3 regions of the Kitasatospora sp. NBC_01300 genome follow, and region 1 is predicted to be linked to each of the others. Evidence: predicted binding sites of a transcription regulator. Region 1 holds the regulator's gene; each other region holds the start of a gene.
The links. The regulator HrcA, encoded in region 1, represses chaperone genes, less so after heat shock. The targets are predictions, from matches to a motif close to TTNGCACTCNGNNNNNCNGAGTGCNAA.
Positions count from the first base shown of each region.

Region 2: the regulator HrcA is predicted to act here: its motif matches at 3,438-3,464, upstream of groL (chaperonin GroEL).
Region 3: the regulator HrcA is predicted to act here: its motif matches at 2,076-2,102, upstream of OG556_RS14530 (FmdB family zinc ribbon protein).

Region 1 covers NZ_CP108408.1:2,377,269-2,387,407, forward strand. The annotation lists gene OG556_RS10635 (histidine triad nucleotide-binding protein) at 1-103, opposite strand, end outside; gene OG556_RS10640 (hypothetical protein) at 151-447, opposite strand; gene OG556_RS10645 (16S rRNA (uracil(1498)-N(3))-methyltransferase) at 410-1,159, opposite strand; gene dnaJ (molecular chaperone DnaJ) at 1,273-2,412, opposite strand; gene hrcA (heat-inducible transcriptional repressor HrcA) at 2,489-3,523, opposite strand; gene htpX (zinc metalloprotease HtpX) at 3,787-4,707, shown strand; gene OG556_RS10665 (hypothetical protein) at 4,779-5,363, shown strand; gene OG556_RS10670 (DUF3097 domain-containing protein) at 5,388-6,215, shown strand; gene OG556_RS10675 (Uma2 family endonuclease) at 6,222-6,779, opposite strand; gene hemW (radical SAM family heme chaperone HemW) at 6,821-8,050, opposite strand; gene OG556_RS10685 (long-chain fatty acid--CoA ligase) at 8,109-10,082, opposite strand.
Region 2 covers NZ_CP108408.1:3,499,490-3,509,628, forward strand. The annotation lists gene OG556_RS15405 (IS1182 family transposase) at 1-1,167, shown strand, start outside; gene OG556_RS15410 (hypothetical protein) at 1,207-1,563, opposite strand; gene groL (chaperonin GroEL) at 1,659-3,281, opposite strand; gene OG556_RS15420 (cold-shock protein) at 3,628-3,831, opposite strand; gene OG556_RS15425 (MoaD/ThiS family protein) at 4,425-4,703, opposite strand; gene thrC (threonine synthase) at 4,744-6,024, opposite strand; SAM riboswitch class I at 6,042-6,178, opposite strand; gene OG556_RS15435 (glucosyl-3-phosphoglycerate synthase) at 6,350-7,327, shown strand; gene OG556_RS15440 (trehalose-6-phosphate synthase) at 7,378-8,844, shown strand; gene otsB (trehalose-phosphatase) at 8,931-9,770, opposite strand; gene OG556_RS15450 (DUF3263 domain-containing protein) at 9,801-10,061, opposite strand; gene OG556_RS15455 (cupin domain-containing protein) at 10,129-10,139, shown strand, end outside.
Region 3 covers NZ_CP108408.1:3,307,798-3,317,936, reverse strand. The annotation lists gene OG556_RS14550 (sigma-70 family RNA polymerase sigma factor) at 1-253, shown strand, start outside; gene OG556_RS14545 (hypothetical protein) at 426-659, shown strand; gene mscL (large conductance mechanosensitive channel protein MscL) at 670-1,089, opposite strand; gene OG556_RS14535 (hypothetical protein) at 1,120-1,383, opposite strand; gene OG556_RS14530 (FmdB family zinc ribbon protein) at 1,732-2,064, opposite strand; gene OG556_RS14525 (MFS transporter) at 2,258-3,640, opposite strand; gene OG556_RS14520 (potassium/proton antiporter) at 3,959-5,443, opposite strand; gene OG556_RS14515 (penicillin acylase family protein) at 5,755-8,463, shown strand; gene OG556_RS14510 (5-formyltetrahydrofolate cyclo-ligase) at 8,527-9,102, opposite strand; gene OG556_RS14505 (GGDEF domain-containing protein) at 9,191-10,102, shown strand.

The DNA of each region.
Region 1 (10,139 bases):
CGCGGAAGGCGAGGACGCGCTCGGTCTTGCGCACCACGGTCGCCGGGATCTCGCCCGCAACGATCTTGCAGAACAGGCAGTCGGGCTGCGGCTCGCCGGCCATCGGCTTCTCCTCGGTTCGTGTCTGGTCTGGGGCCGTACGGGCGCAGCCTAGCGGGAAGTCGGCCCGGCCGACCTCCCGTTCGGCCGCTCTCCCGCCCGCCGGGGCGGCGGGGGCGCGCCCTGCGCCCGGGGCATCGGCGGGGCCGTGCGGGGCGGGGCCATCGGCACCTCGACGTCCGGGTCGACGCCGTGGTTCTGCACGCCCCAACCGCAGTTCTCCAGCCAGTACGCGTACGTGGGCCGGGTGACGAGGGTGCCGTCGGCCAGGTGCGCGATCGGGCGGACTCCGCCCGCACGGGCGGGCCGGCTACGACCAGCGGCCGGTGCGCCCCAGCAGCAGGGCACCGGCGGCCACCCCGGCGGTGGAGGTGCGCAGCACCGAGGGGCCCAGCCGGTACGGCCCGGCGCCCGCCTCGGCGAACGCGGCCAGCTCCTCCGGGGAGACCCCGCCCTCCGGGCCGACCACCAGCACCACGTCCCCGGCCGCGGGCAGCGGGGCCAGCGCCAGCGGCTCGGCGCCCTCCTCGTGCAGCACGGCGGCGAACGCCGCCCCGCCCAGCAGCGGCGCCAGCTGCCGGGTGGTCGCCGGCTCGCGCACCTCGGGGAAGCGCAGCCGGCGGGACTGCTTGCCGGCCTCCCGGGCGGTGGCCCGCCACTTGGCGAGCGCCTTGGCGCCCCGGTCGCCCTTCCACTGCGTGATGCAGCGCGAGGCGGCCCACGGGACGATCACGTCCACGCCGACCTCGGTCATGGTCTCCACCGCGAGTTCGCCGCGGTCGCCCTTGGGCAACGCCTGGACGACGACGATCCGCGGCGCCGGCTCGGGCTCCCGGCGGACGGCGGCCACCGTGACGTCGATCGCGTCCTTGCCGAGCACCGCGGCGACCGTCCCGTCCACCCCGAGGCCCAGCCCGTCGGCGAGGGTCACCGCCTCGCCCGCCGCCAGCCGCTTCACCGCGGCCGCGTGCCGCCCCTCCGGCCCGTCGAGGCGCACCACCGAGCCGGGCGCGGCGGCGGCGATCCGCTCGGTCTCGACGACGAAGACGGGGGCGGTCATGCGGGGAACCTCCGGGGGGTGGGGCGGATCGGGAACGCGAAAGGGGCGCCGGGCGGAACCCGGCACCCCCGCGCGGACGGCCAGGGCCCAGTAGAGCGGCCCCGGCCTAGGGCCTAGCGGCCGTTGAACGCGTCCTTGAGGCGCGAGAACAGGCCCTGCTGGCCCGGCGCGAACTGGCCGGACGGCCGCTCCTCGCCGCGCAGCACCGCGAGCCGGCGCAGCAGCTCCTCCTGCTCGGGGTCGAGCTTGGTGGGCGTCTGCACCTCGACATGCACTATCAGGTCGCCCCGGCCGCCGCCGCGCAGGTGCGTGATGCCGCGGCCGTGCAGCGGGATCGACTGGCCGGACTGGGTGCCGGGCCGGATGTCGACCTCCTCCAGCCCGTCCAGGGTCTGCAGCGGCACCTGGGTGCCGAGGGACGCGGCCGTCATCGGGATGGTGACGGTGCAGTGCAGGTCGTCCCCGCGCCGCTGGAAGACGGTGTGGGTGGTCTCGGCGATCTCGACGTACAGGTCGCCGGCCGGGCCGCCGCCGGGGCCGACCTCGCCCTCGCCGGCCAGTTGGATCCGGGTGCCGTTGTCGACACCGGCCGGGATCTTGACGGTCAGGGTGCGCCGGGCGCGGACCCGGCCGTCACCGGCGCACTCCGGGCACGGCGTCGGCACGACGGTGCCGAAGCCCTGGCACTGCGGGCAGGGCCGGGAGGTCATGACCTGGCCCAGGAACGACCGGGTGACCTGGGAGACCTCGCCCCTGCCGCGACACATGTCGCAGGTCTGCGCGGAGGTGCCGGGGGCCGCGCCCTCACCGCTGCACGTGGTGCAGGTGACGGCGGTGTCGACCTGGAGTTCCTTGGTGGTGCCGAAGGCGGCCTCCTCCAGGGTGATCTCCAGCCGGATCATGGCGTCCTGGCCGCGGCGGGTGCGCGAGCGCGGGCCGCGCTGGCCGGCCGCGGCGCCGAAGAAGGCGTCCATGATGTCGGAGAAGCCGAATCCGGCCGCCCCCGCGCCGAAGCCGCCCGCGCCCCCGCCGCCCGGCGAGAGCGGGTCACCGCCGAGGTCGTAGACCTGGCGCTTCTGCGGGTCGGAGAGCACCTCGTAAGCGGCGTTGATCTCCTTGAACCGCTCCTGCGTCTTCGGGTCCGGGTTGACGTCCGGGTGCAGTTCGCGTGCCAGGCGCCGGAAGGCCTTCTTGATCTCGTCCTGCCCCGCATCCCGTCGGACGCCGAGTACCGCGTAGTAGTCCGTGGCCACCAAATGCTCCGCTTGTTCCGCCTGTAGTAGTGCTGCGACTGGACACCGCCGTCAGAGGTTCCGACGGCGGCCTGTGCTACGACTCGGCCAGGATCTGGCCCACGTACCGCGCCACCGCACGCACCGCCCCCATTGTGCCCGGATAGTCCATCCGGGTCGGACCGATCACACCCAGTTTGGCCACGCTCTCGTCGCCCGAACCGTAACCGACCGACACCACCGAGGTGGAATTCAGCCCCTCGTAGGCGATCTCCCGCCCGATCCGGACCGTCATCGCGGCGTCCGCCGTCTCACCCAGGAGGCGGAGCAGGACGACCTGCTCCTCCAGGGCTTCCAGCACCGGCTGGATGGTCAGGGGGAAGTCGTGCCCGAAGCGGGTCAGGTTGGCCGTGCCGGCCAGCATGATCCGCTCCTCGTTCTGCTCGGCGAGCGCTTCGAACAGCGTCGCCAGGACCGTGCTGACGGTCGGGCGGTCCGGCGGCTCGAAACCCGCCGGGAGCTCCTCCAGGAACCCCGGCACGTCCGGCAGCCGCTGGCCGACGGCCCGCGCGTTGATCCGGGCCCGCAGGTCCGCCAGGACCGTCTCGCCGACCGGGCCCGGGCAGTCGACCATCCGCTGCTCGACCCGGCCGGTGTTGGTGATCAGGACCAGCATCACCTTGGTCGGGGCCAGCGCCACCAGCTCGATGTGCCGCACGGTGGAGCGCGACAGCGAGGGGTACTGCACCACCGCGACCTGCCGGGTGAGCTGGGCGAGCAGCCGCACCGTCCGCATGACCACGTCGTCCAGGTCGACGGCGCCGTCCAGGAAGTGCCGGATCGCCCGGCGCTCGGGAGCGCTCATCGGCTTGACCTCGGCGAGCTTGTCGACGAACAGGCGGTACCCCTTGTCGGTGGGGATGCGCCCGGCGCTGGTGTGCGGCTGGTGGATGTAGCCCTCCTCCTCCAGCGCCGCCATGTCGTTGCGCACGGTCGCCGGGGAGACTCCGAGGTTGTGCCGCTCCACCAGGGCCTTGGAGCCGACCGGCTCCTCGGTGCCCACGTAGTCCTGGACGATCGCGCGGAGCACGGCGAGCTTGCGGTCGTCCAGCTGGCGAACCTCACCGGCCATGGGGCACACACCTCCGTCTTCGCACGTTGTCCGTTCGTGTCACGCATGCTGCTGCCCGCTCCGGGAGGATCCCGGCTCCGGCACCCGCTTTGGCACTCTGAACCTGCGAGTGCCAAAACCGTACCTGCCAGTGTAAGGCCCGGGCCCAACGGCAGGAACGGCCCGGCCGGAGTGATCCTGCCCGCAGTTCCCGGCGCGGGGGTGGTGCCGCAGGGCCGTCCGGGTGGCAGCATCGAAGACGACGGCGAATGGAGGAGCAAGCAATGTCGAGCTCGGGCCAGCACACCCGTTTCGCGCCCGACCGCGGCCTGACCGGCCGCATGGTCGTGACGATGTTCGTGATCGGGCTGCTGTACGTCGGTTTCACCGGTCTGCTGATCGTGCTGCTGCGCGGCGCCTGGCCACTGATCGTCCTGATCTCCGGCGGGCTGTTCGTGGCCCAGTTCTGGTTCAGCGACAAGATCACCGAACGGGCGATGGGCGCCCACCAGGTGACCCCTGAGCAGTACCCGCAACTGCACGGCACCATCGACCGGCTCTGCGCGCTGGCCGACATGCCCAAACCCCGGGTGGCGGTCGCCGACAACGACATGCCGAACGCCTTCGCCACCGGCCGCAACCCGCAGAACGCCGTGGTGTGCGTCACCACCGGCCTGCTGCGCCGGCTGGAGCCCGAGGAACTGGAGGGCGTCCTCGCCCACGAGCTGTCCCACGTCGCCCACCGGGACGTCGCGGTGATGACCATCGCCGGCTTCCTCGGCGTCCTCGCCGGGGCCATGACCCGGATCGCCATGTACGGCGGGTTCATGGGCGGCAACCGCAACAACAACGACCAGAACGCGGCCATCGTCGCCCTGATCATCCCGCTGGTGTCGATGGTCGTCTACGCCATCAGCTTCCTGCTCACCCGGCTCCTGTCCCGCTACCGGGAACTCGCCGCCGACCGCGCCGCCGCCCAGCTCACCGGCCGGCCCAGTGCCCTCGCCTCCGCGCTCACCAAGGTCACCGGCCAGATCGCCGCCATCCCCAGCAAGGACCTGCGCCAGGCGCAGCCCTACAACGCCTTCTACTTCGCCCCCGCGCTGAGCGCCCGGGAGACCGCCTCGCAGCTGTTCTCCACCCACCCGACGTTGGAGAAGCGGCTCGCGGAGCTGGCGAAGATCTCCGAGCAGCTCGGCCGCTGAGGCCCCGCCCCCCTACGGCCCTCCCGACCCCCTCCCGACTCCTCCCGACTCCCTCCTCCGAAAGGACCGCCGTGGGAATCCTGGACACCCTGTTCGGGCGCACCAAGCCCGTCAAGCCCGACCTCGACCAGCTGTTCGGCGTCCCGTCCGCCGCCCTGACCCTGGAGGCCGCGGCCGGGTTCACCCCCACCGGGCTCGGCTCGGTCTGCTTCGCCGCCGTCGAGGGCGCGGCCTTCGGCCAGGTCGAACAGCAGGTGCGGGCGCTGCTCGACGCCGACACCGAGCGCGGCGGCGTCCCGGTGGAGGCCTCCAAGGACGGCTACGGCTACTCCTGGCTGCTCGCCCGGCACACCCCCGAGGAACTGCCGGACCTGGTCAACGACCTGCACGCGGTCAACAGCGAGCTGGAGGCGAACGGCTTCGGGCCGCAGCTGCTCTGCTCGCTGGTCGGCTTCCGCAACCCTGCCGGGCAGTCGCTGGCCCTGGTCTACCTCTACAAGCGCGGCACCTTCTACCCCTTCGCCCCGATGCCCGGCGGCGGGGAGCGGCGCAACAACCCGCTGGAGCTCCAGGTCAACGCGATGCTCGGGAACGACCTGCGGCTGGAGAAGGACCTCAGCCGCTGGTTCCCGGTCTGGGGCGCGCCGGGCCTCTGACGGTCCGTCCGTATAGTCGCTTTCATGCGCAGCCGCCAGTACGGACCCGACCTGACCCCGCCGTGGAAGAAGCAGCAGCCCGCCCCGGAGGTGACCGCCGAACGGGACCTGGTGGTGGAGGAGGCCGCCACCGGCTTCTGCGGCGCGGTGGTGCGCTGCGAGAAGACCGCCGAGGGCTTCACCGTCACCCTGGAGGACCGCTTCGGCAAGCTCCGGGTGTTCCCGCTGGTGCCGCGCGGCTTCCTGCTGGAGGGCCGGACGGTCACCCTGGTGCGCCCGGCTGGCCCCGCCCCCTCCCGTACGCCGGGCCGCACCGCCTCCGGCTCGGTCGCCGTCCCCGGCGCCCGGGCCCGGGTCGCCCGCGAGTCGCGGATCTACGTCGAGGGCCGGCACGACGCCGAACTGGTCGAGCGGGTCTGGGGCGACGACCTGCGGATCGAGGGCGTGGTCGTCGAGTACCTGGAGGGCGTGGACGACCTGCCCGCGATCGTCGCCGACTTCGCCCCCGGCCCGGGCCGGCGCCTCGGCGTCCTGGTCGACCACCTGCTCCCCGGCACCAAGGAGCACCGCATCGCCGCCCAGGTCACCGGCGACGCCGTCCTGGTCGTCGGCCACCCCTACATCGACATCTGGCAGGCCGTGAAGCCCGCCTCCGTCGGCATCCCCGGCTGGCCCGCCGTCCCGCGCGGCGAGGAGTGGAAGGAGGGCGTCTGCCGCCGCCTCGGCTGGCCGGTGAACACCCCCGCGGCCTGGAAGCGGATCCTCTCCGCGGTGGACAGCTACAAGGACCTGGAGCCGGAACTGCTGGGCAAGGTCGAGGAGTTGATCGACTTCGTGGCGATTCCGGAGTGAGGTCGGTCAGACGTACTGCTGAAAGTCCGTGGTGTCCAGACCGATGTCGAGCAGACCGATGGGGACGGGCTCGCCGAACTTGCTGGTCCGCTCGGACATGTACCTCGGGAGCCCGGACCCGGGATCCTTGCCCAACTCGGTCAGCAGCACACAGACACCCTTGATCGGGTCCACGATCAGGTACGCGGGGACGGTGCCCTCGGCGTAGAGCTCCCGCTTGGTCCGGTAGTCACGATCGACGCTGGTCTTCGACACCACCTCGACCACCAGGGTGACGGCGGGCGACGGCAGCAGCCGTCCGTGCTCCTCGACCGCCCCGCGCTCGAAGACGACCAGGTCGGGCTGGGGTTCGCTCGCCTGGCCGGGGATCCTCAGGTCCTGGGTCGTGAGTGGACGCCACCGGTCGTACGGAAGCTGGTGCTGAATGGCCAGGACGATGAGGTTGTGGACCATGTCAGGCCCCGCCATCATCACGATTTCCCCCCTGATGAGTTCGGCCTTGACGCCCTCCGGCACCTCCAGGTTCTCGAAGATCCCGGTCATCCGGTCATCGATGGCGGTCATCGCACGCTCCCTCCGACGGCTGACGTCCACGCTAACGAATGTCAGTCCACCAGGTCACGCACGACCGCGTCGGCGAGCAGTCGGCCCTGGAGGGTGAGGACGGCGCGGCCCCCGGCGTACGGCTCGGCGGCGAGGAGGCCGTCGGCGAGGTGGCGGGCGGCGGCGTGGCGGCCGGTGTCGGTGAGGAGGGTGAGCGGGATGCCCTCGGCGAGGCGCAGTTCGAGCAGGATGCGCTCGACCCGGCGGTCCTCCTCGGCGAGCACCTCGCGGCCCAGGGCGGGGGTGCGGCCCTCGGCGAGGGCCTGGGCGTAGGCGGCGGGGTGCTTGGCGTTCCACCAGCGGACGCCGCCGACGTGGCTGTGCGCGCCCGGGCCGGCGCCCCACCAGTCGGCGCCGGTCCAGTACAGCTCGTTGTGGCGGCAGCGGCCCTCGGGGGTGGTGGCCCAGTTGGAGACCTCGTACCAGGTGTAGCCGGCGGCGCTGAGGGCCTGTTCGGCGATGAGGTAGCGGTCGGCGTGCACGTCGTCGTCGATCATCGGCAGTTCGCCGCGCTTGACCCGGGCGGCGAGCTTGGTGCCGTCCTCGACGATCAGGGAGTACGCCGAGACGTGGTCGGGCCCGGCGCCGATGGCGGCGTCCAGGGAGGCGCGCCAGTCGTCGTCGGACTCGCCGGGGGTGCCGTAGATGAGGTCCAGGTTGACGTGGTCGAAGCCGGCGGCGCGGGCCTCGGCGACGCAGGCCTCGGGGCGGCCCGGGGTGTGGTGGCGGTCGAGCAGCTTCAGGACGTGCGGGCGGGCGCTCTGCATGCCGAAGGAGATCCGGTTGTAGCCGCCCTCACGCAGTTCGGCCAGGTAGGCCGGGTCGACGGACTCCGGGTTGGCCTCGGTGGTGACCTCGGCGCCGTCGGCGAGCCCGAACTCCTCGCGCAGCGCGGCGAGCATCTTCACCAGGTCGCGGGCGGGCAGCAGGGTGGGGGTGCCGCCGCCGAGGAAGACGGTCTGCACCGGCAGGTCGACCGGGCCGAGGACCTGGCGGGCCAGCCGGATCTCGGCGACCACGTTGTCCGCGTAGGTCTCCTGGGAGGCGACGGCCCCGGAGGAGCGCAGCTCGGTCGCGGTGTAGGTGTTGAAGTCACAGTAGCCGCAGCGGCTGGCGCAGTAGGGAACGTGCAGGTAGAAGCCGAACGGCCGCTGACCGAGTCCGGTGCGGGCGGATGCGGGCAGGGAACCGTCGGACGGCACCGGTTCGCCGTCGGGGAGTGCGGAGGGCATGACCCCATTGTCCCGTACGGCTCACCCGAACCGGTGAGCCGTACGGGGTCGGGGCCGATCAGGCCTCGTTGGCGCCCGCGTACATCGCGGTGACGGCGTCCGCGTAGGTCCGCTCGACCACCGGGCGCTTGATCTTCAGGCTCGGGGTGAGCTCGCCGTGCTCGATGTCGAGGTCGCGCGGCAGCAGGTGGAACTTCTTGATCGTCTGCCAGCGCTGGAGGTCGGCGTTGAGCCGCTTGACGAAGCCCTCGATCAGCTGGTGCACCTGCGGGTCGGCGACCACCTCGGCGTAGGACTTGTCCTTCAGCCCGTGCTCGGCGGCCCACGGCATGATGACCGCCTCGTCCAGGCCGATCAGCGCGGTGCAGAAGTTGCGGCCGTTGCCGATCACGAGGATGTTGCTGACGAACGGGCAGACCGCCTTGAACCTGCCCTCGACCTCGCTGGGCGCGACGTACTTGCCGCCGGAGGTCTTGAACAGGTCCTTCTTGCGGTCGGTGATCCGCAGGAAGCCGTCCGGGCCCAGCTCGCCGATGTCCTCGGTGTGGAACCAGCCGTCGGCCTCCAGCACCTCGGCGGTCTTCTCGGGCAGGTCGTGGTAGCCGCGCATGACGCCGGGGCCGCGCAGCAGGATCTCGCCGTCCTCGGCGATCCGGACCTCGGTGCCGGGCAGCGGGCGGCCCACCGTGCCGATCCGGATGTCCTCCTCGCGGTTGACGCAGGAGCCGGCGCTGGTCTCGCTGAGGCCGTAGCCCTCCAGGATCGGCACGCCGGCGCCGAGGAAGAAGTAGCCGATCTCGGGCGCGAGCGCGGCGCTGCCGGAGACGGCGCCGCGCAGCCGGCCGCCGAAGGCCGCGCGGATCTTGGCGTAGACCAGCTTGTCGGCCAGGCCGTGCTGGAGCCTGAGGCCCAGCGGGGCGGTGCCGGCGCCGGTGGCGATCCGGCTCTCCTGGACGGCGCGGGCGTGCTCGCGGGCGACCTTGGCGGCCCACCGGAAGATCTTGTACTTGGCGCCGCCCTCGGCCCGGGCCCGGCCGGCGATGCCGTTGTAGACCTTCTCGAAGATGCGCGGCGCCGAGGCCATCACGGTCGGCCGGATGACCGGCAGGTTGTGGATGATCCGGTCGACCCGGCCGTCCACGGCCATCACGTGGCCGGTGGCGATCTGGCCGGAGATCAGCGTCTTGCCGAACACGTGCGACAGCGGCAGCCACATGAACTGGACGTCGTCGGAGCGCAGCAGCCCGCTGGCCTCCTGGGCCCGGGCCTCGTACGCCCAGCAGTCGTGCACCAGGCGCACGCCCTTGGGGCGGCCGGTGGTGCCGGAGGTGTAGATGAGGGTGGCCAGCTGCTCCTTGTCGAGCGCGGCGACGGCCTTCTCGACCGCGTCCGGGTGCTGCTCCAGGTACTCGGCGCCGCGCTGCTCCAGCTCGGCGAGGGTGAGCACGGTGAGGGCGTTCAGGCCGTCGGCCCCGGGGGTACCAGTCTCGGGGGCCCCGGCGGCGCCGGCCTCCGTGGCGCCGGCCTCGGGGGCGTCGAACAGGATGACGGTCCGCAGCTCGGGCAGCTGTCCGAGCTGGCCGACGGCCTTGGCGAGTTGGGCGGAGTTCTCCGCGAACAGTGCTCTGGAACCGGAGTTGGAGAGGATGAACGCGGTCTCATCGGCGTTGGTGCTGGGATAGACGGTCGTCGTGGCGGCACCCGCGCACATGTTCCCGAGGTCGGCGATGATCCATTCGAGCCGGGTGGAGGAGGCGAGCGCCACCCGGTCCTCCGGCTGGATGCCGAGCGCCATCAGGCCGGCGGCCACCGCCTTGACCCGGGCCGCGGTCTGCGCCCAGGTGAGCGAGCGCCACTGCTCGGCGCCCGGGGCGCTGTCCGCGGCGTGCTCGTCCACCGGGGCCGGGTAGCGGTAGGCCTCGGCGTTCGGGGTGGCGGCGACCCGCTCCAGGAAGAGGTGGGCGACGGAGGCGGGACGCCCGGCGACCAAGTCGGCACTGCCGGAGTCGATCAGGGACTGCGCGGAACTCAACGAGGACCTCCGGGGGCGGGTGGCCGTCTGAGGGATGGTTTCGGCGCCCGTGGGGGG
Region 2 (10,139 bases), 1.1 Mb from region 1:
AAGGGCAAGCACCGCCGGGCGCTGGATTCCACCGTGCTGGACGACGCGGTCGCCACCCAGGACACCGTGACCCAGCTGATCGCCGCCGTGCGGGCGGTGATCCGCGAGGTCCCCGGCGCCGACGCGGTCGCCACCCGCCACTGCACCGCACACGACTACGCCGACCCGGGCAAGCCCCGCATCGCCTGGAACGACGCCCAGGCCCGCGCCGACCTCGTGGACGCCCTGGTCGGCGACGCGCTGTTGCTGCTCGGGCACCTGCCCGAGCAGCAACTCGGCGAGAAGGCCGCCACTGCGGTCGGCCTGCTGGCCCTGGTCGCCGGACAGGACGTCGAGCCCGCCGACGACTCCGACGGCCGTGACGGCCGCTGGCGCATCACCCGGGGCACCGCACCTGACCGGATCGTCTCCACCGTCGACCCCGACGCCCGACACGTCCACAAGACCCGCACCCACTACCAGGACGGATACAAGGCCCACCTCGCCATCGAGCCCGAGACCACGATCTACACCGAGGTCGAGCTCACCCCGGGCGCAGGACCCCGGCACCACGAAGCCGCCGTCGCCGAGAGCCTGCTCGCGGGCGAGGACGAGCCGGTGGACGCGTTCGGCGACACCGCCTACTCCACCGGGGGCGCCCGCCAGGCCCTCGGCGACGCAGGACACCGCCTGTTCTTCAAGCCCGCCCCTCAACGACCCGCCATCGCGGGCGGTTTCATCCTCGACGACTTCCGGATCGACACCGCCGGCGGGACGGTCACCTGCCCCGCCGGCCGCACCCTCCCGCTCTCACCCGACCGCGGCCCCGACACACCCCGCTCGGCGGCCTTCGGTGACCGCTGCACCGGCTGCCAGCTCCGCGAGCGGTGCACCGCCTCCAAGACCGGCAGGACCCTTCGGATCCAACCCGGCTACGACCTCCAGCACACCGCCCGCCGACAAGCCGCCGACCCCGCCTGGCAAGCCGCCTACCGCCGATGGCGACCCCCGGTCGAACGAGCCGTGGCCTGGCTCGTCGGACACCGAAGCCGCCGCCTGCGCTACCGAGGAACCATCAAGAACAACACCTGGCTCCACACCCGCGCAGCCGCCCTCAACCTGCGAACCCTGGTCAACCTCGGACTCGCCCACAACGGCACGACCTGGCAAATCCAGGCCACCACCTGACGGCACGGCCCGGATCAACCCAAGATCTTCATCAGCCTTCTAGGAGAGCTCCCCCACCGGCGCGACCACCGCGCCCTGCTTGCCGCACACCCAGTGCGGCTCCGGCCCCAGCTCCGGCTCCACGCCGAGCGCGTGCGGGTCCCCGTCGGCGGCGCAGGCGGTGCACAGCGGCCAGCGCCCGTACGCCTCCAGCAGCGCGTCCTGGACGTCCTGGGCGACCAGCCCGAGCACGTACTCGGTGCCGTCCGGCCACTGCTCCAGCCACCAGCGGCGGTGCGTCACGGCCTGCTCCACCAGGGAGACGACGGCGGCGTCCGCCACGTCCCGCGCGGTGAGGTCGGCCAGGATCAGCGCCCGCGCGTTGTGCAGCGCGGTCTCGATGTCGTCGGAAGCCATCTGTCCATTCTCCGGTAGAACGCCGTGTGGGCGGCCCCCCGAAGGGAACCGCCCACACGATCAGGAACCAGCCGATCCGATCGGTGCGATCAGGATCAGAAGTCCATGTCACCGCCCGGCATGCCGCCGCCGGCGGCCGCAGCGGCCTTCTCCGGCTTGTCGGCGATGACGGCCTCGGTGGTGAGGAACAGCGCCGCGATGGAGGCGGCGTTCTGCAGCGCGGAGCGGGTCACCTTGGCCGGGTCGATGATGCCCTCGGCGATCAGGTCGACGTAGGTGTTGGTGGCCGCGTTCAGGCCGTGACCGGCGGGGAGGTTGCGCACCTTCTCCACCACGACGCCACCCTCCAGGCCGGCGTTGGTCGCGATCTGCTTGATCGGGGCCTCCAGCGCGACCTTGACGATGTTGGCACCGGTGGCCTCGTCGCCCTCCAGCTCCAGCTTGTCGAAGGCGACCGAGGCCTGCAGCAGCGCGACGCCACCACCGGCGACGATGCCCTCCTCGACGGCGGCCTTCGCGTTGCGGACGGCGTCCTCGATGCGGTGCTTGCGCTCCTTGAGCTCCACCTCGGTGGCCGCGCCGGCCTTGATGACGGCCACGCCGCCGGCCAGCTTGGCGAGGCGCTCCTGGAGCTTCTCGCGGTCGTAGTCCGAGTCGCTGTTCTCGATCTCGGCGCGGATCTGGTTCACGCGGCCGGCGACCTGCTCGCTGTCACCGCCACCGTCGACGATGGTGGTCTCGTCCTTGGTGATGACCACCTTGCGGGCGGTGCCCAGCAGGTCGATGCCGGCGTTCTCCAGCTTGAGGCCGACCTCCTCGGAGATCACGGTGCCACCGGTGAGGATGGCGATGTCGCCGAGCATGGCCTTGCGGCGGTCGCCGAAGCCCGGGGCCTTGACGGCGACGGACTTGAAGGTGCCGCGGATCTTGTTCACGACCAGGGTCGACAGGGCCTCGCCCTCGACGTCCTCGGCGATGATGACGAGCGGCTTGCCGCTCTGCATGACCTTCTCCAGCAGCGGCAGCAGGTCCTTGACCGAGCCGATCTTGGAGTTGGCGATGAGGATGTAGGGGTCCTCGAACGTCGCCTCCATGCGCTCCAGGTCGGTCGCGAAGTAGGCGGAGATGTAGCCCTTGTCGAAGCGCATGCCCTCGGTGAGCTCGAGCTCCAGACCGAAGGTGTTGCTCTCCTCGACGGTGATGACGCCTTCCTTGCCGACCTTGTCCATGGCCTCGGCGATGAGCTCGCCGATCTGGGTGTCGGCGGCCGAGATGGAGGCGGTGGAGGCGATCTGCTCCTTGGTCTCCACGTCCTTGGCCTGGGCCAGCAGCTGGTCGGAGACGGCGGCGACGGCCTTCTCGATGCCGCGCTTCAGGGCCATCGGGTTGGCGCCGGCGGCGACGTTGCGCAGACCCTCGCGCACCAGGGCCTGGGCCAGCACGGTGGCGGTGGTGGTGCCGTCACCCGCGACGTCGTCGGTCTTCTTGGCGACCTCCTTGACGAGCTCCGCGCCGATCTTCTCGTAGGGGTCCTCGAGCTCGATCTCCTTGGCGATGGAGACACCGTCGTTGGTGATCGTGGGGGCGCCCCACTTCTTCTCCAGCACGACGTTGCGACCCTTGGGGCCGAGCGTGACCTTCACTGCGTCGGCGAGCTGGTTCATGCCACGCTCAAGGCCGCGGCGAGCTTCCTCATCAAAGGCGATGATCTTGGCCATCAGAAGTGGTCCTCCGGGACACGGTCGACTGCTCGGACCAAGGGGTGCCCGCGACGGACGGCCCTGGTGTGCGGGGGTCCTTTCCCCTACCGCTCCCGGGGGCCTCACCGACCCGGTCCGCTGTCACTCTCACGCTGTGAGTGCTAACGCCAATGATTAGCACTCCGGGTGGTCGAGTGCAAGCCCAATCGCGATCCCGCGAGCCGCCCGGGGCGCTCCCGCCGACCCGCGCAACTCCCCGCCGGGGAACGCCGACGGGCCCGCACGACGCGTGTCGTACGGGCCCGCCGAGAAGCGAGTGGTCACCAGCCGTGGGCCGCGCCGAGCTCCTGGGGTCGGAAGGGGGTCACACCGCGGCGCGGACCATGTCCGCCTGCGGGCCCTTCTGTCCCTGGGAGATCTCGAACTCGACCCGCTGGCCCTCCTCGAGGGTGCGGTAGCCGTCCATCTGGATCGCGCTGTAGTGGACGAAGACGTCCGCACCACCGTCGACCGCGATGAAGCCGTAGCCCTTCTCCGCGTTGAACCACTTGACGGTGCCCTGAGCCATTCCGAACTCCCCTAGTGCTGTGCTGGCCCTTCACGCGCCCGCAGGTCGCGGGCCCGGGTCTGGTTTGAAGGCCGGCCCGGGGAACCCCCCCTGGGCGCAGCCGTGCACGCCGCAATCCTCCACCGGGGGTGCCTGACGGCGCCCTGTGAGCGGGTGATTACGTCGACCGCGGCTGAATGTATCCGGATCGACGCCCTCTGCAACAGGGTCAGCTGCGGGGAATTCCGGCAACGCGCCAAGGGGCAGGACGGGCCAAAGCGGGAGGAATTCGGCATTTCACGCCGGACATAGCGGACGGATTACTACAAATCCCCGCGGGAATTCTGACATCTGCCTGACATGTTTCACGGCCCAGGCACCCGACCGGTCTCAGCGGCCGGACGACCGTCCGGCGATTCGCGGGTGATTCGCGGGTGAGGATGAGGGGAAGCCCTGTTCCCAACCGAGCCACACTCTACTCCGACTTGACCCCGCCATATTCCCGCCGAAATGCGGCCGGCCGCCCGTGCGTACGGAGAACGGAATTCCGTACGCGCGGACGGCCGGTCGGACGAACGGCTCGGGCGGGGTGCCCGGATCGATCGGGGCGCGGCTCAGCAGCCGCCGGCCACCGCCGGGATGATCGAGACGCTGGCGCCGTCCGCGATCCCGGTCGCCAGGCCCTCGGCGAAGCGCACGTCGTCGTCGTTCACGTAGACGTTGACGAAGCGGCGCAGCTTGCCGGCGTCGTCCAGGATGCGGGCGGAGATCCCCGCGTGGTTCTTCTCCAGGTCGGCGATGACCTCGCCCAGGGTGGCGCCCTCGGCGGCCACCTCGGCGGCGCCGCCGGTGTAGGTGCGCAGGATGGTGGGGATACGGACGTTGGCGCTCATGGTTCTCCTAGCGGACGGGGCCCAGCGGGGTGGGGGGTGTTCAGGCGGACGCGAGGCCGGCGTCGTGGAAGGACGCCAGGGTCGGGCGGATGACGGCGGTCATCCCGGACCCGGCGACGGCGTCCAGGGTCTTCAGGCCGTCGCCGGTGTTGATCGCGACGGTCTCCTTGGCCGGGTCCAGCTGGCCGGTCTCCACCAGCTTCTTCAGCACGCCGACGGTCACCCCGCCCGCGGTCTCGGCGAAGACGCCCTCGGTGCGGGCCAGCAGCCGGATCGCGTCCACCACCTCGGCGTCGGTGACGTCCTCGACCGCGCCGCCGGTGCGCCGGGCGATGTCCAGCACGTACGGGCCGTCCGCCGGGTTGCCGATCGCCAGCGACTTGGCGATGGTGTCCGGCTTGACCGGGCGGATCACGTCCTGGCCGGCCTTGAACGCCGCCGACACCGGGGAGCAGCCCGCCGCCTGGGCGCCGAAGACCTTGTACGGCCGGTCCTCGACCAGGCCGAGCCTGATCAGCTCCTGCAGCCCCTTGTCGATCTTGGTCAGCTGGGAGCCGGAGGCGATCGGGATGACGATCTGCTCCGGCAGCCGCCAGCCGAGCTGCTCGCAGATCTCGTACGCCAGCGTCTTGGAGCCCTCGCCGTAGTACGGGCGCAGGTTGACGTTGACGAAGCCCCAGCCCTCGCCGGCCGGGTCGCCGATCAGCTCCGAGCAGAAGCGGTTCACGTCGTCGTAGTTGCCCTCGATGCCGACCAGCTCGCCGCCGTACACCCCGGCCATGACGACCTTGCCCTGCTCCAGGTCGTGCGGGATGAACACGCAGGACTTGAAGCCGGCCCGGGCGGCCGCCGCGCCCACCGCGCCGGCCAGGTTGCCGGTGGAGGAGCAGGAGAGCGTCGTGAAGTCGAAGGCCCGCGCGGCCTCGATGGCGCAGGCCACCACGCGGTCCTTGAACGAGTGGGTCGGGTTGCCCGAGTCGTCCTTGATGTGCAGCTGCGCGGTGAAGCCCAGCTCGCGGCCCAGGTTGTCCGCCTTGACCAGCGGGGTCCAGCCGGGGTTCAGGTTGGGCTTGGTGGCGACGTCGGCCGGGACGGGCAGCAGCGGCGCGTAGCGCCAGATCGAGCTCGGGCCGGCCTCGATCCGGCGGCGCAGCTCCTCGGCGTCCTCGCTGCCGAAGTCGTACGCGATCTCCAGCGGGCCGAAGCACTCCAGGCAGGCGAAGCTCGGACCGAGCGGGAAGCGGGTGCCGCACTCCCGACAGGACAGCGCGGTGGCGGGGCCGAGGTCCACGGATGCGGGTGCGACAGTGTCGATAGCCATGATGGCGGAGGCCTCTCTCCTCATCTTCCCCGTGGCACGGTCGCGCCACAGGCCGGAATTGGCACCTGTCCCGCCGGGGCCTGTCGACAGACAGCCGCGCGAGAAGGTTGCCGGGACGTCAACGGGCCGTTCCCTCAGTCCCTCTGGATGAGCATGTGAAATTGTGGTGGTGCTCAACGGCGACCCCGGCGTGCAAAGGTCCGGCCGCTGTACGAAGACTGTATCCGAAGGCGTCAACCCCGAATGGGATCGTCCGCCACGCGAGATGGCGCGTCCCACCGACCCCGCCGAGGAGAGTCCCGTGCCCGCCGAACCGACCCCCGCGCTGCTCCCGCAGGCGGCGTCCTGGCTGCGCCGCCGCTCGTGGAGCGCGGTCGACCGGCCGGTGCACGCCCTGCTGGAGGCCAAGCGCCGGACCGGCCACACGGTCAGCGTGGTGCTGCCCGCGCTGGACGAGGAGGCCACCGTCGGCGACATCGTCCGCACCATCCGCCGCGAGCTGATGGAGCGCCTCCCGCTGGTCGACGAACTCGTCGTGGTCGACTCCGGCTCGGCCGACGCCACCGCCGCCGTCGCCGCCCGGGCCGGCGCCCGGGTGGAGTACCGCGACGCGATCCTGCCCCGGCTGCCCGCCGTCCCCGGCAAGGGCGAGGTGCTCTGGCGCTCGCTGCTGGTCACCCGCGGCGACATCGTCTGCTTCGTCGACGCCGACCTGCGCGAGTTCGACCCGGCCTTCGTCTCCGGCATCCTCGGCCCGCTGCTCACCGAACCGGACATCCAGCTGGTCAAGGCCATGTACGACCGGCCGCTGGAGACCGAGGGGGCGGTGGTCCCGGCCGGCGGCGGCCGGGTCACCGAACTGGTCGCCCGCCCGCTGCTCAACCTGCACTGGCCGGAACTCGCCGGTTTCGTCCAGCCGCTCGGCGGCGAGTACGCGGCCCGCCGCGCGCTGCTCGAACGGCTCCCCTTCCCCACCGGCTACGGCGTCGAACTCGGCCTGCTGGTCGACGCGCTGGAGACGGTCGGGCTGGACGCCCTGGCCCAGGTGGACGTCGGCGTCCGGCACCACCGGCACCAGGACGGCCAGGCCCTCGGCCGGATGGCCGCCACCATCTACCGCACCGCCCTGGAACGCCTCGACCGTACCCACCGGCTGAAGGCCTCGGCCGACCTCGTCCACCCGCTGCTGACCCAGTTCACCCGCGACCCGCAGAGCCGGGAGTTCACCGCCCACACCCACCCGGTGACCGCCCTGGAACGCCCGCCCATGCACACCGTGCCCGAGTACGCGACCCGACACTGAACACCCACCGAAAGGGTTTGCCGCTCCGGAGCCCCGGCAACGTACCAACCATGGGCGATCTCACGACCGAACGTTCGAGTGTGACCGGCACCGCCCCCGTCCTGGTGGCCTCCAATCGGGGACCGGTGTCGTTCAGCACCGCGGACGACGGCGCGCTGACCCTCCGCCGCGGCGGCGGAGGCCTGGTCTCCGGCCTCTCCGCCATCGACGACCCCGACGCCGTCTGGGTCTGCGCCGCCCTCGGCGCGGCCGACCGGCAGGCCGCCAGGGAGGCCCCGGACGGCCGCCTCGACCTCGCCGGGCACGACGTGGGCGGCCAGGCCGTCCGCATGCTGGACATCGATCCCGACACCTTCGCCCGCGCCTACAACGGCGTCGCCAACTCCACCCTCTGGTTCGTCCACCACCTGCTCTACGCCACCCCCACCGCCCCCGCCTTCGACGCCGGGTTCCGCACCGAGTGGGCCGCCTACCGCGCCTACAACGCCGCCTTCGCCGAGGCGCTGGCCGCCGAGGCAGCCCCCGGGGCCGCCGTGCTGGTCCAGGACTACCACCTCTCGCTGACCCCGGCCCTGCTCCGCGCCGCCCGCCCCGACCTGCGGATCGGCCACTTCTCGCACACCCCGTGGGCCCCGCCCGAGTACTTCCGGCTGCTGCCCGACGACGTCGCCGAGGCCGTCCTCACCGGCATCCTGGGCGCCGACCGGGCCGGCTTCCTGACCCGCCGCTGGGCGCTGGCCTTCGCCGACTGCTGCGCCGACCTGCTCGGTGCCGAGGTCGACCGGGACGCCATGACCGTCACCCACGCCGGCCGCACCACCCGGCTCGGCGTGCACGCGCTCGGCGCCGACGCCGACTTCCTGCGCGAGCGCTCCCACCGCCCGGACGTCGACGAACGCCTCGCCGCCCTCCGCGAGGCCGTCGGCGGGCGCCGCACCATCGTCCGGGTCGACCGCACCGAGCTGAGCAAGAACATCGTCCGCGGCCTCCAGGCCTACCGGCACCTGCTGCGCACCCGCCCCGAATGGCACGACCGGGTGGTGCACATCGCCTTCGCCTACCCCTCGCGCACCGACCTCGCCGAGTACCGCGCCTACACCGCGCAGGTCCAACGGCTCGCCGAGGACATCAACGCCGAGTTCGCGACCCCCGCCTGGCAGCCGCTGATCCTGCACGTCGACGACGACTTCCCGCGCTCCCTGGCCGCCTACCGGCTCGCCGACGTGGCCCTGGTCAACCCGATCCGGGACGGCATGAACCTGGTCGCCAAGGAGGTTCCGGTGGTGTCCGACCACGGCTGCGCCCTGGTGCTCTCCCGCGAGGCGGGCGCGCACGCCGAACTCGCCGAGGACGCGCTCACCGTCAACCCGTACGACGTCATCGCCACCGCCGACGCCCTGCACGCCGGCCTCACCATGCCCGAGGAGGAGCGCGCCGACCGCACCAAGCGCCTCGCGGCGGCGGCCACCGCGCTGCCCCCGCAGCAGTGGTTCCTCGACCAGCTCAACGCGCTGTGAACCGGCTCGACGTGCTGTGAACCGGCTCGACGTGCTGTGAACCGGTTCAAAGCACGCTGAGCCCGCTCGACGCGCCGCCGCCCGGCTCAGCCCGCGCCGACGGCCGCACCCAGCGCCGCGAGCAGCTCCACCACGCCGGCCGGGCCCGGGACCACCAGGTCCGCCCGGTCGGCGAGTTCGCGCACCGGCGCGTCCCCCACCGCGCCGCTGCACACCAGCAGCCCCGCCACCCCCTCGCCACGCAGCTTCTCCACCGCCGCGAAGGCCGCCACGTCCCCCAGGTCGTCCCCCGCGTACAGCACCGAAGCCGCCCCGCGCTCACGCAGGAAGCCGGTCAGCGCCGCGCCCTTGTCCACCCCCGGCGGCCGCAGCTCCAGCACCAGCCGCCCGGGCTCCACCACCAGCCCGTGCCCGGCCGCCAGCTCGCCGACCGGCGCCCGCAGCAGCTCCAGCGCCTCCTCGGGCGCCGCCGTGCGCCGGGTGTGCACCGCCAGCGAGCGCCCCTTGTCCTCCAGCCACGTCCCCTCGGGCGCCCCCGCCGCCGCCAGCAGGCCAGGCAGCGCCGCCCGTGCCCCGGCCACCCCGGGGTGCACCGGCGGCGCGGTCACCTCGCCGCCCTCCCAACGCTCGGCGCCGTAGTGCCCCAGCACCACGACCCCGGGCAGCCCGTCCAGGCCGCCGTACTCCGCCGCCAGCGCGGCCGGCCGCCCCGTCACCACCACCACGGCCCGCACCGCCGGCACCAGCGCCCGCAGCGCGGCCGCCGCCCCCGGATGCGCCCGCGCCCGATCGGGGTCCGCCACGATCGGCGCCAGCGTCCCGTCGAAGTCCAGCGCGATCACCGCGTCACCCGGCGCTGCCAGGATCGCCCGCAGCCCGTCCCGCCCGGCAGCCGTGACCGGCGCCCACTTCTCGTCAAAGCCCATGCCCGAGCCCTACCCCGCGGCCCCGTCCCGCTACCGTGCCGCCCGCCGGGCCTCCCGGATCCGGCGCAGCCGGTTCACCAGGACCGGGGCGTGCGCCAGGGCCTCCGGCCGGTCCAGCAGCGCGTTCAGCAGCTGGTAGTACCGGGTGGAGGAGAGCCCCAGCTCCTCCCGGATCGCCCGTTCCTTGGCCCCGGCCGTCCGCCACTGCCGCCCCTCCAGGGCCAGCACCGCCACGTCCCGCTCACTCAGCTCGCCCACCAGGACACCTCCGCCATCACTACGGAGTGTCATTCTCCCGCGTGAGCCGGACACACTGTGCGCCCTCCGGCGTCCGGCCGCCCCGGCTAGCGTCGGCGGTATGACCACGCC
Region 3 (10,139 bases), 930 kb from region 1:
GGCGACGTCCCCCGAGGACGCCGTGATGGTGATGCTCCGCCGCGAGGAGCTGGACGGCCTGATCGGGCGGCTGGACGACCGCACGGCCTCGATCATCCGTTCCCGCTACGGGATGGAGGACGGCCGCGAGCGCACCCTCACCGAGGTGGGCAAGCAGCACGGCCTCACCCGCGAGCGGATCCGCCAGATCGAGAAGCACGCGCTGGCCGAGCTGAAGAAGATCGCCGACCACGCGGGCTTCGAGGCCGCCTGAGAACCCGAGCCACTGGGAACCCGAGCCACTGAGAACCCGAGCCAACTGCCTGCGGCTCCATCCCGCCCCGGGCCCTGGTGCGGAGCGCTCCGCACCAGGGCCCGGGGTGTGTCACGGGGCTCCTAGGCTGGAGGGACAGGACGATCCGGACGGCAGTCGACGGGAAGTGGAAGTGAGCAGGGTGAGCGAGCAGGCGCGGGAGCCGGAGCAGGGGCAGGGAGAACAGCAGGGGCGGGAGGAGCGGCCGGCGGCGCCGAAGGCCCGGCTGGTCTTCCGGGACCCGCTGGACCAGCAGTCCCGGGACGACACCGACACCGGCTGGGGTGAGCGCCCCGGGGCGGGGGAGAGCGGTGGGCGGGGGCTGGACTGGTACCTGAGCCAGCGCCCGCCGCACCACGGGGACTGAGGAGCGGTGCTCAGCGCTGCGGGGTGACCAGCGCGTCGCGGATCTCGGTGAGCAGTTGGACCTCCTTGGCCTCGGCCTCCGCCGTCGTCTCGGCGGTGCTCTTCCGCCTGGCGGCCAGCCTGTTCATGGGCACGATCAGGACGAAGTAGACGACGGCCGCCGTGATCAGGAACTGCAGCAGGGCGCTGAGCACCGATCCCCACAGGATGAGGATCCCGGACGTGACCTCGCCGGTGGCGTTCAGCTCGCAGGGGCCCTTGAGGCAGGAGCTGTAGGACGCCAGGTCCTTCGTTCCGAAGACGCCGACGATCGGATTGATGACGCCCTTGACGAAGGCGTTGACGATGTTGGTGAAGGCCGCGCCGATGACGACGGCGACGGCGAATTCGACGACGTTTCCACGCAGCAGGAATTGCTTGAAGCCTTTCATGCCGCCGTGAACGACGAAGTCGTTGCCCGGTTACGGGTGATCTTCCGTCGGACCGGATTGACAACCCGTCCGGCTCACCGGGCCGCCCGGCGGCGACGGCAGCCCGGCCCGCGCGGGCCCGACCGCGAGCGCCGCGGCCACCGCGAGCAGCACCAGCGCGGGCACCCCGGCCCGGCGCCGTACGGCGTGCCGCCAGCGGTGCCACCCGCCGGCCCCGCGCCGGATCGGTGGGAAGCGCGGCACCTCCCGCCGGGGCGGCACGGCGGGTGCGGGCAGCGGTACGGAGAGGCTCATGGTCGTCATGGTCACCACCGAGGTCGTGGGGGGCCGCTCCTGTGCGGGCCGGTCGTTCTCCGGCGACCCCTACGATGTGCGCCGCGCGCCGCCCCGGAAAGCCCTTGCCCGTAGCCTGTGGACAACTCGGGCCCTGTGGATGGATTCGTACACCCGCACGAGTGCATCCGGCCTGCCTGGGGTGACGAACCGGGACGGCGAGCGGTGACGGCGAACCGGGGCGACGAGCGGTGACGGCGAACCGGGACGGCGAGCGGTGACGGCGAACCGGGACGACGAAGGCCCGCCGCCCCGCGAAGAACGCGGGATGGCGGGCCTTGTCGATGCGCCGGGCGTCCGGCGCCGAGGTCAGCTCGCGGCCGGAGCCGGGCTGGAGGAGCTGGAAGAGCTGGAAGAGCTGGAGGACGAGGACGTCGACGACGTCGAGGACGAAGCCGGGGTCGAGCCGGACGACGACGCCGAGGAGCTGCCGGAGGAGCCTGCGCCCACCGTGCTGCTGGAGGACGAGCGGCTGTCGGTGCGGTAGAAGCCCGAGCCCTTGAACACGACGCCCACGGCCGAGAAGACCTTGCGGAGCCGTCCCTGGCAGTCGGGGCACGTGGTCAGCGCCTCGTCGGTGAACTTCTGCACCGCCTCCAGGCCGTTGCCGCACTCGGTGCACTGGTACTGGTACGTGGGCACTTGTCTTCCTCCTGGCACTCTCGCCTGATGAGTGCTAACGATGTTCAATGATGCGGCATTCCGCTGAATCAGTCCAGCGACTCCGATGTGAGATGAGCCGTGGCCGTGCCGCGCAGGCTCCTCCACCACGGCTCCGCGCCGCCCCCACCGCGCGCCGCCCACGGCTCCGCGCGGTGCGCCACCGCGTGCCCGCTCAGCCCTTGGCCGCGCCCACCAGCTGCGTCGCGGCGCCGCGCTCCGGTGCGGACGCGACCACCTGGCCCGGCCTGCCCGGCGCGGTCAGCAGGTGCCGCAGCGACACCAGCGCGATCAGGCCCAGGCCGGCGCCGGCCACCGGCACCAGGAACCCGCTGGACGGCCCGTGGCCGTCGATCAGCTGCCCGGCGATCATCTGGCCGACGGCCAGGCCGAGGCCGATGGCGCCGGTCAGCCAGGTGAACGCCTCGGTCTTGGCGCCGTCCGCGACGAGCGTCTCGACCAGGGTGTAGCCGCTGATCAGGGTCGGCGCGATGGCCAGGCCGCAGACCAGTCCGGCGGTGGCGAGCGCGATCAGGTTGGGCATCGCCCACAGCGTCGAGCAGCCCAGCACCAGCAGGGCGTAGCTCATGATCATCCGATGCTGTACGGACCGCCGCCAGGCGATCACGCCGTACAGCACGCCGGCCACCATCGAGCCGCCGGCGAAGATCCCGTACACGGTGCCGGCGGCGCCGTGCTGCCCGACCGAGTCGGCGAAGGCGTTCACCGAGACCTGCATGCCGCCGAACACGGCGCCCACCCCGAGGAAGGCCCCGGCCAGCAGCCGGACCCCGGGGGAGGCGAGCGCGGAGGCGCGCCGCACGCCGGGCTGGGGCAGCGCCCGGGCGGGCGCGGTGCGCCGCTGGGCGGCGAAGGCCAGGCCGCCGACGAGGGTCAGCGTGGCCTCGGCGATCAGCCCGGCCGAGGGGCTGACCGTGGTGGCGACGGCGGTGGCCAGGATCGGGCCGATCACGAAGGTGAACTCGTCCGTCACGGACTCGAAGGCGAACGCGGTGCCCACCTTGGCCGCGGACGAGGCGGACGCGCCGTCCGCGGTGAACTTGGCGATCCAGCGGGACCGGACCATGGCGCCGATCTGCGGAACGCTCGCGCCGGCCGGGACGGCGGCCAGGAACAGGCTCCAGGCCGGTGCGTGGCCGAGCGCCAGCGCGATCAGCGTGCCGACCGAGGCGGCGTGCACCACGACGGTCGGGACGAGGACGGCGGTCTGGCCGTACCGGTCGGCGAGCCGGCCGGTCTGCGGGCCGATCAGGGCCTGGGCGACGGCGGCGACGGCCGCGACGGTGCTCGCGGTGCCGTACGAGCCGTGGGTGTCCTTGACGAGCAGCAGGATGCCCATGCTGAGCATCGCGTACGGCAGCCGCGCGAGGAACGCCGGCGCCAGGAACGTCCAGACGCCGGGCGTGCGCAGCAGTGCGCCGTATCCGACCCGCACGGGGGCGGCGGCATCGGCGGTGCCGTCGGCAGGGGTGGCGTCGGCGGTGTCAAGCGGGGTCGCGGTGTCCGCGGGGTCGTCGACCGTTCGGCGGGCCGTCACGGTCGGTCCTTCCTGCTGCCTGGTAGCGCGGCAGGGCATGGGGTGGCCCCGACGGCGCCGAGAGTCGTCCTCTCGCGCGTCGACCGGGGTAGATACCGGGCCGGCCCGGCGTGGTGGCCGAGGTCCTGACCGCGGCCGCCGAACGGTCGCGCCAACTCTGCTTCAGGCAGATGCTGGGTGTGATCTGACCATCATACATATACGCGCGTAGATGTCGCGCGAATCCCCAGACTACAAGGCACGTCCAAAATTGTCCTGCCCATCGAAGGTGAACAGCGGGTGAGGCCTTCCGGTCCACCCGCCGCCCACCCGCCGGGCTCAGCGCCCGTTCAGCCACCCCGCGAGCTTGCCGCCCTTGTCCACGGCCCGCAGCCGCCGCTCGGCCGCCTCGCCGACCTCGTCGGTGGTGACCACCAGCAGTTCGTCCCCGCCGCGCAGCACCGTCGCCTTGTCCGGCACGAAGGAGCTGCCCTCCCGCACCACCAGGGTGACGGCGGCCCCCTTGGGCAGCCGCAGCTCGCTGACCTCCACGCCGGACATCCGGGAGCCGGGGGAGAGCGCGACCGACAGCAGGTGCCCGTGCAGCTTCTCCAGCGGGGCGGACTCGATGTCCAGGTCCTGGCCCATCGAGCCCTCGCCGATCCGCAGCTGCTTGGCCACCCAGGGCAGGGTCGGGCCCTGGAGCAGGGTGAAGACGACGACCAGGATGAAGACGATGTTGAAGACGTCCTGGGCCTTCGGCGCGCCCGACACCAGTGGGATGGTCGCCAGCACGATGGGCACCGCCCCGCGCAGTCCGGCCCAGCTGAGCAGCGCCTGCTCCCGGCCCGGCACCTTGAACGGGGTCAGCGTCAGCACCACGGACAGCGGCCGGGCCAGGAAGACCAGCACGCCGCCGATCACCAGCGCGGGGACCACTGCGGAGCCCATGGTCTCGGGCGTGCAGAGCAGGCCGAGCAGCACGAACATGCCGATCTGCCCGATCCAGGCCAAACCGTCGGCGAAGCCCCGGACGGCCGGGCCGTGCGGCAGCTTGGCGTTGCCGAGGATCACCGCGCAGATGTAGACGGCGAGGAAGCCGGAGCCGTGCAGCAGCGCGCCGCCCGCGTAGGCGAGCACGGTCAGGGCCATCACGGCGATCGGGTACAGGCCGGAGGAGGGCAGCGCGACGTGCTTGATCCCGTACGCGCCGAGCTTGCCGACCGCGAAGCCGATCGCCGCGCCGATCGCCAGCTCGGCGATGATCGTGCCGACCAGGACGTACCAGGAGTCCAGCTCGCCGGTGGTGGCGAAGGCGACGACCAGGATGACCACGGGCGCGTCGTTGAAGCCGGACTCGGCCTCCAGTAGGCCGGTGAGCCGGTGCGGCAGCGGGACCATGCGCAGGACGGAGAAGACGGCGGCGGCGTCGGTGGAGGAGACGATCGCGCCGAGCAGCATCGAGGTCCGCCAGTCCAGGCCGACCAGCCAGTGCGCGCCGGCCGCGGTGACGAACACGCTGACGCCGACGCCGACGGTGGCGAGCACGGTGGCGGCCGGCATCACGGGTCTGACCTCGCGCCAGCTGGTCTTGAGGCCGCCCTCGGCGAGGATCACCACGAGCGCCGCGTAGCCGAGCACCTGGGTCAGCTCGGCGTTGTTGAAGGAGACGCCGATGCCGTTCTGGCCCAGGGCGACACCGATCCCGAGGTAGATCAGCAGGCTCGGTAGCCCTGAGCGGGTGGATATCCGCACGGCGACCACCGCGACCAGCAGGATCACGGAGAACTCGAGGAGGAGCTGGTTCAGGTGGTCGATGTTCACGCAGTGGCACCTCGTGCAGGCAGGGGCGGGCGGGGTGTCTGGTGGTGCTGGAGGGTGCGACCCGTTAAGAAGGCGTCAATGCTCCTGTTGCGGATCGTTACTCAGTCTAACATTTTGCCATATCTTTAGTTTCTTTTCCTCCTCGGGCCCCCAACCGCCGCCTCCGGGCCTCCTCGTTGACCTCCTCCGATCCCACGGTGAGCGTCCCCCGTGCACGCCGCTCGGCCGACTCGGCCTAATGTGGTGCCCTGTCACGGCCCCCGGCCCTGGACACGCCCGCCCGCCCCGAAGTCAGGACCGCAAGGACCCAGATGCCCCGCTCGAAGAAGTTCCGGCGCGCCCGTCTGATCGTGATCGTGCTGGTCGTGCTGCTGGTGGCCGGCGTCGGCTACGGCGGCTACCGCGGGGTCACCGCGGTCCGCGCGTCCTTCCCGGAGGTCGACGGCACCGTCAAGGTGGCGGGCATGAGCGCGCCGGTCGACGTCAAGCGGGACGCCAACGGCATCCCGCAGCTCTACGCCGACACCAACGAGGACCTCTTCCGCGCCCAGGGCTACGTCCAGGCGCAGGACCGCTTCTGGGAGATGGACGTCCGGCGGCACATCACCGCCGGACGGCTGTCCGAGATGTTCGGCGACGGCCAGGTCGACACCGACGCCTTCATCCGGACCATGGGCTGGCGGCAGGTGGCGCAGAAGGAGTTCGACACCAAGCTGTCGGCCGACACCAAGAAGAACCTCCAGGCCTACGCGGACGGCGTGAACGCCTGGCTCGCCGAGCACCCCGGCGGCGAGAAGGCCTCGCTGGAGTACGCCCTGCTCGGCGCCGTCAACGGCGACTACCAGCCCGAGCAGTGGAGCCCGGTCGACTCGGTGGCCTGGCTCAAGGCGATGGCCTGGAACCTCTCCGGGAACCTCCAGGAGGAGATCGACCGCTCGCTGCTGGCCCAGGACTTCGGCCCGGACAAGATCGCCGAGCTGTACCCCGACTACCCGTACACCCGCAACGGCACGATCGTGAAGACCGGCACGGTGGCCGGCGACAACTACCGCCCCGCCGACGGCTCGCCCCCGTCCGGCGGCACCGCCACCACCCAGGGCGCGGCCACCACCAAGGCGCTGCTCCAGGGCCTCACCGACCGGATCGACGGCATGCCGCAGCTGCTCGGCCGCCCCGGCCAGGGCATCGGCTCCAACTCCTGGGTCGTCGCCGGCACCCACACCACCACCGGCAAGCCGCTGCTGGCCAACGACCCGCACCTCGGCCCCGGCCTGCCCTCGGTCTGGTACCAGATGGGCCTGCACTGCCGCACCAGCTCGCCGGCCTGCCAGTACGACGTCTCCGGCTTCAGCTTCGCCGGCATGCCCGGCGTGATAATCGGCCACAACAAGGACGTCGCCTGGGGCTTCACCAACCTCGGCGCCGACGTGACCGACCTCTACCTGGAGAAGGTCACCGGCCCGGACACCTACCAGGTCGACGGCAAGGACGTGAAGTTCGACCTCCGCAAGGAGACCATCAAGGTCGCCGGCGGCGAGGACCGCACGATCACCGTCCGCACCACCCAGACCGGCGCCCCGCTCATCTCCGACCAGAGCACCGAGCAGCAGAACGTCGGCAAGTACGCCCCCAACGGCAGCGCCGCCCCCGACCGCGGGACCGGCGGCTACGGCGTCGCCCTGCAGTGGACGGCGCTGAACCCCGGCAAGACCATGGACGCGGTGTTCGAGCTGGACCGGGCCCGCAACTGGGACGAGTTCCGGGCCGCCGCCAAGGACTTCGCCGTCCCCGCGCAGAACCTGGTCTACGCCGACGCCAAGCACATCGGCTACCAGGCCCCCGGCGACATCCCGGTCCGCGGCAAGGGCGACGGCAGCTACCCGGCCCCGGGCTGGGACTCCGCGTACCAGTGGAAGGGCTCGATCCCCTTCACCGCCCTGCCGTACAGCCTGGACCCGTCCGCGGGCTACATCGTCACCGCCAACCAGGCCGTGGTGGACCCGAGCTACAAGTACACGCTCACCAAGGACTGGGAGTACGGCACCCGGGCCAAGGAGATCACCGACCAGATCGAGGGCCTGCTCAAGAACAACGGCAAGATCTCGCCGGACGACATGCAGACCATGCAGCTGGACAACACCAGCATCATGGCCAAGACGCTCGTCCCGCTGCTGCTCAAGCAGCAGATCGACGACCCGTACGTGCGCGAGGCCCAGGACCTGCTGAAGGACTGGAACTACCACCAGGACGCCGACTCGGCCGCCGCCGCCTACTACAACGGCGTCTGGCGCCAGCTGCTCAGCCTCGCTTTCGGCCAGAAGTTCCCGGCCGACCTGCGGGCCAAGGGCAACTGTCTGCTGGTCCGCCAGCAGGACGACCCGACCAGGCCGGACAGCTCCAGCAAGATCGTCACCGAGTGCGGCACCCGCGACCCGGGCAAGGCCCAGCCGGACGGCGGCGACCGCTGGACCGAGGTGGTCCGGCAGCAGCTGGACAAGCCGGACAGCTCCTGGTGGACGTACATCGACTCCCAGCACAAGGAGCAGAAGGGCCTGGACAACCTGCTCAAGGAGGCGATGAAGGACGCCCGGCAGGACCTCACCTCGCTGCTCAGCAAGGACATCTCCACCTGGAGCTGGGGCCGCCTGCACAAGCTGACCCTGCGCGAGCAGACCCTCGGCACCGACGACTCCTCGATCGCCTCCGGCGTGGTCCACCGGCTGCTCAACCGCGGCCCGTACCGGCTCTCCGGCGGCTCGGCGGCCGTCGACGCGGCCGGCTGGAACGCGGCGGCCGGCTACCAGGTGGACTGGATCCCGTCGATGCGGATGGTGATCGACCTGAGCGACCTCGACTCCTCGCGGTGGATCAACGTCGGCGGCGCCTCCGGCCACGCCTTCCACGACAACTACAACGACCAGACCGACCTCTGGCTCAAGGGCAAGCTGCTGACCTGGGCCTACACGCCGGACGCGGTCGAGAAGGCCACCAAGCACAAGCTGGTGCTCGCCAACGGCTGACCCCGCACAACCCGCACGACCCCGGCGGCCCCGCTCCTTCTCCGGAGCGGGGCCGCCGCCGTCTCACCCCAGCCGGCGCAGCCCGGCGGGCGTGACCGCCAGGTCCACCGGGCGGTCGTGCGGCTCGGCCGGCACCTCGTCCAGCAGCTCGTGCTCGTAGAGCAGCACCGCCAGCACCGGCCGCGCGCCCGCCCGCCCCAGCCGGGCCAGCACCCGGTCGTAGCTGCCGCCGCCGCGGCCCAGCCGCAGCCCCCGCCGGTCCACCGCCAGGCCCGGCAGCAGCACCACGGAGGCCTCCGCGACCGCCTCCGGGCCGAGCCGGGGGCCGACCGGCTCCAGCAGCCCGCGCCCGGCCGGGGCCAGCTCCTGCGGGCCCTGGTAGGCGGCCCAGTCCAGGTCGTTGTCGGGCAGCAGCACCGGCAGCAGCACCCGCACCCCGCGCGCCCGCAGCGCGTCCAGCAACGGCCTGGTCCCGGGCTCGGCGCCCACCGACACGTACGCGGCCACGGTGGCGCCCGGCGCCGCCAGCTCCCCGGCGTGCCCGGCCAACGCGTGCGCGGCCTCCGCGCGGCCCTCGGCGGAGAGCGCGCGGCGCCGGGTCAACAGCCGTGTCCTCAGATCGCTCTTCTCGTTGTGCATCGGATCCTCCGCAACTCTGTGCCGCCGACCGGTCCCGCCGGCCGGCGTCATCGACGCGCAGAGCCTGACACGCGAAAGGGCGCCGCGATTGTCCACCCCGCTGCTGGTCCAGGCCCTGGCCGTGCTCAGCGCCCCCGCGCTGGCCGGCGCCACCGTGCTCGGGCTGCGGCTGCGCCGGTGCGGTGCCGAAGCCGCCGCCCGGCAGAAACGGCTGCGCGAGCGGATCGCCGAACTGGAGACCCGCTGCGCCGACCTGGAGCGCACCGCCTCCTGCGACCCGCTCACCGGCGTGTGGAACTACCGCCACCTGCAGCTCACCCTGGACCGCGAGATCGAGCGCGCCCGCCGCGCCGAGCGGACCGACCAGCCCGAAGGGCCGCGCCCGCTGGCCGTGCTGCTGCTGGAGATCACCGGCTTCGACGCGGTCGTCGCCGAGCACGGCCGCGGCCGCGCCGGCGCGGTGCTGCGCGACCTCGCCCAACGGCTGGCGATGGAGATCCGCCGGGCCGACACCCTCGGCCGCTACAGCGGGGAGGAGTTCCTGGTGGTGCTGCCGGACACCGGCGCCGAGGGCGCCGCGCAGGTCGCCGAGCGCCTGGTCTGGTCGGTCCGCCGGCACCTGCTGCTCGACTGGTCCTCCGGCCCGCGCGAGTCCCGCCCGGCCCACGGCAACGGCCTCACCGCCGCCGTCGGCGTCGCCGTGCTGCCCGAGGACGGCACCCACGCCGCCGTGCTGCTGCGCGCCGCCGACCGCGCGCTCGCCGAGGCCAGGGCGGCCGGCGGCGACTGCTGGCGGGTCCGGCCGGGCCCCGGCGACCGGTCGGCGGCGCGGCCGCCCGCCCCGCCCGCCGCCGGTGCGCAGCCCAACGCGACTGCCGAGCGTGACCGTTCGGAAAAGCCGGGTAGTCTGTCGCCCTGTGCCGGCGGGGACCCCCTCGCCCAGCCGGTCAATTCCCATACGCCTGCCGCCGTGGCCGGGCCCCGCGACGTGCTGTCCTAGCCGTCGACCGCGCCCGGCCGGGCGAAAACGTGCCTGA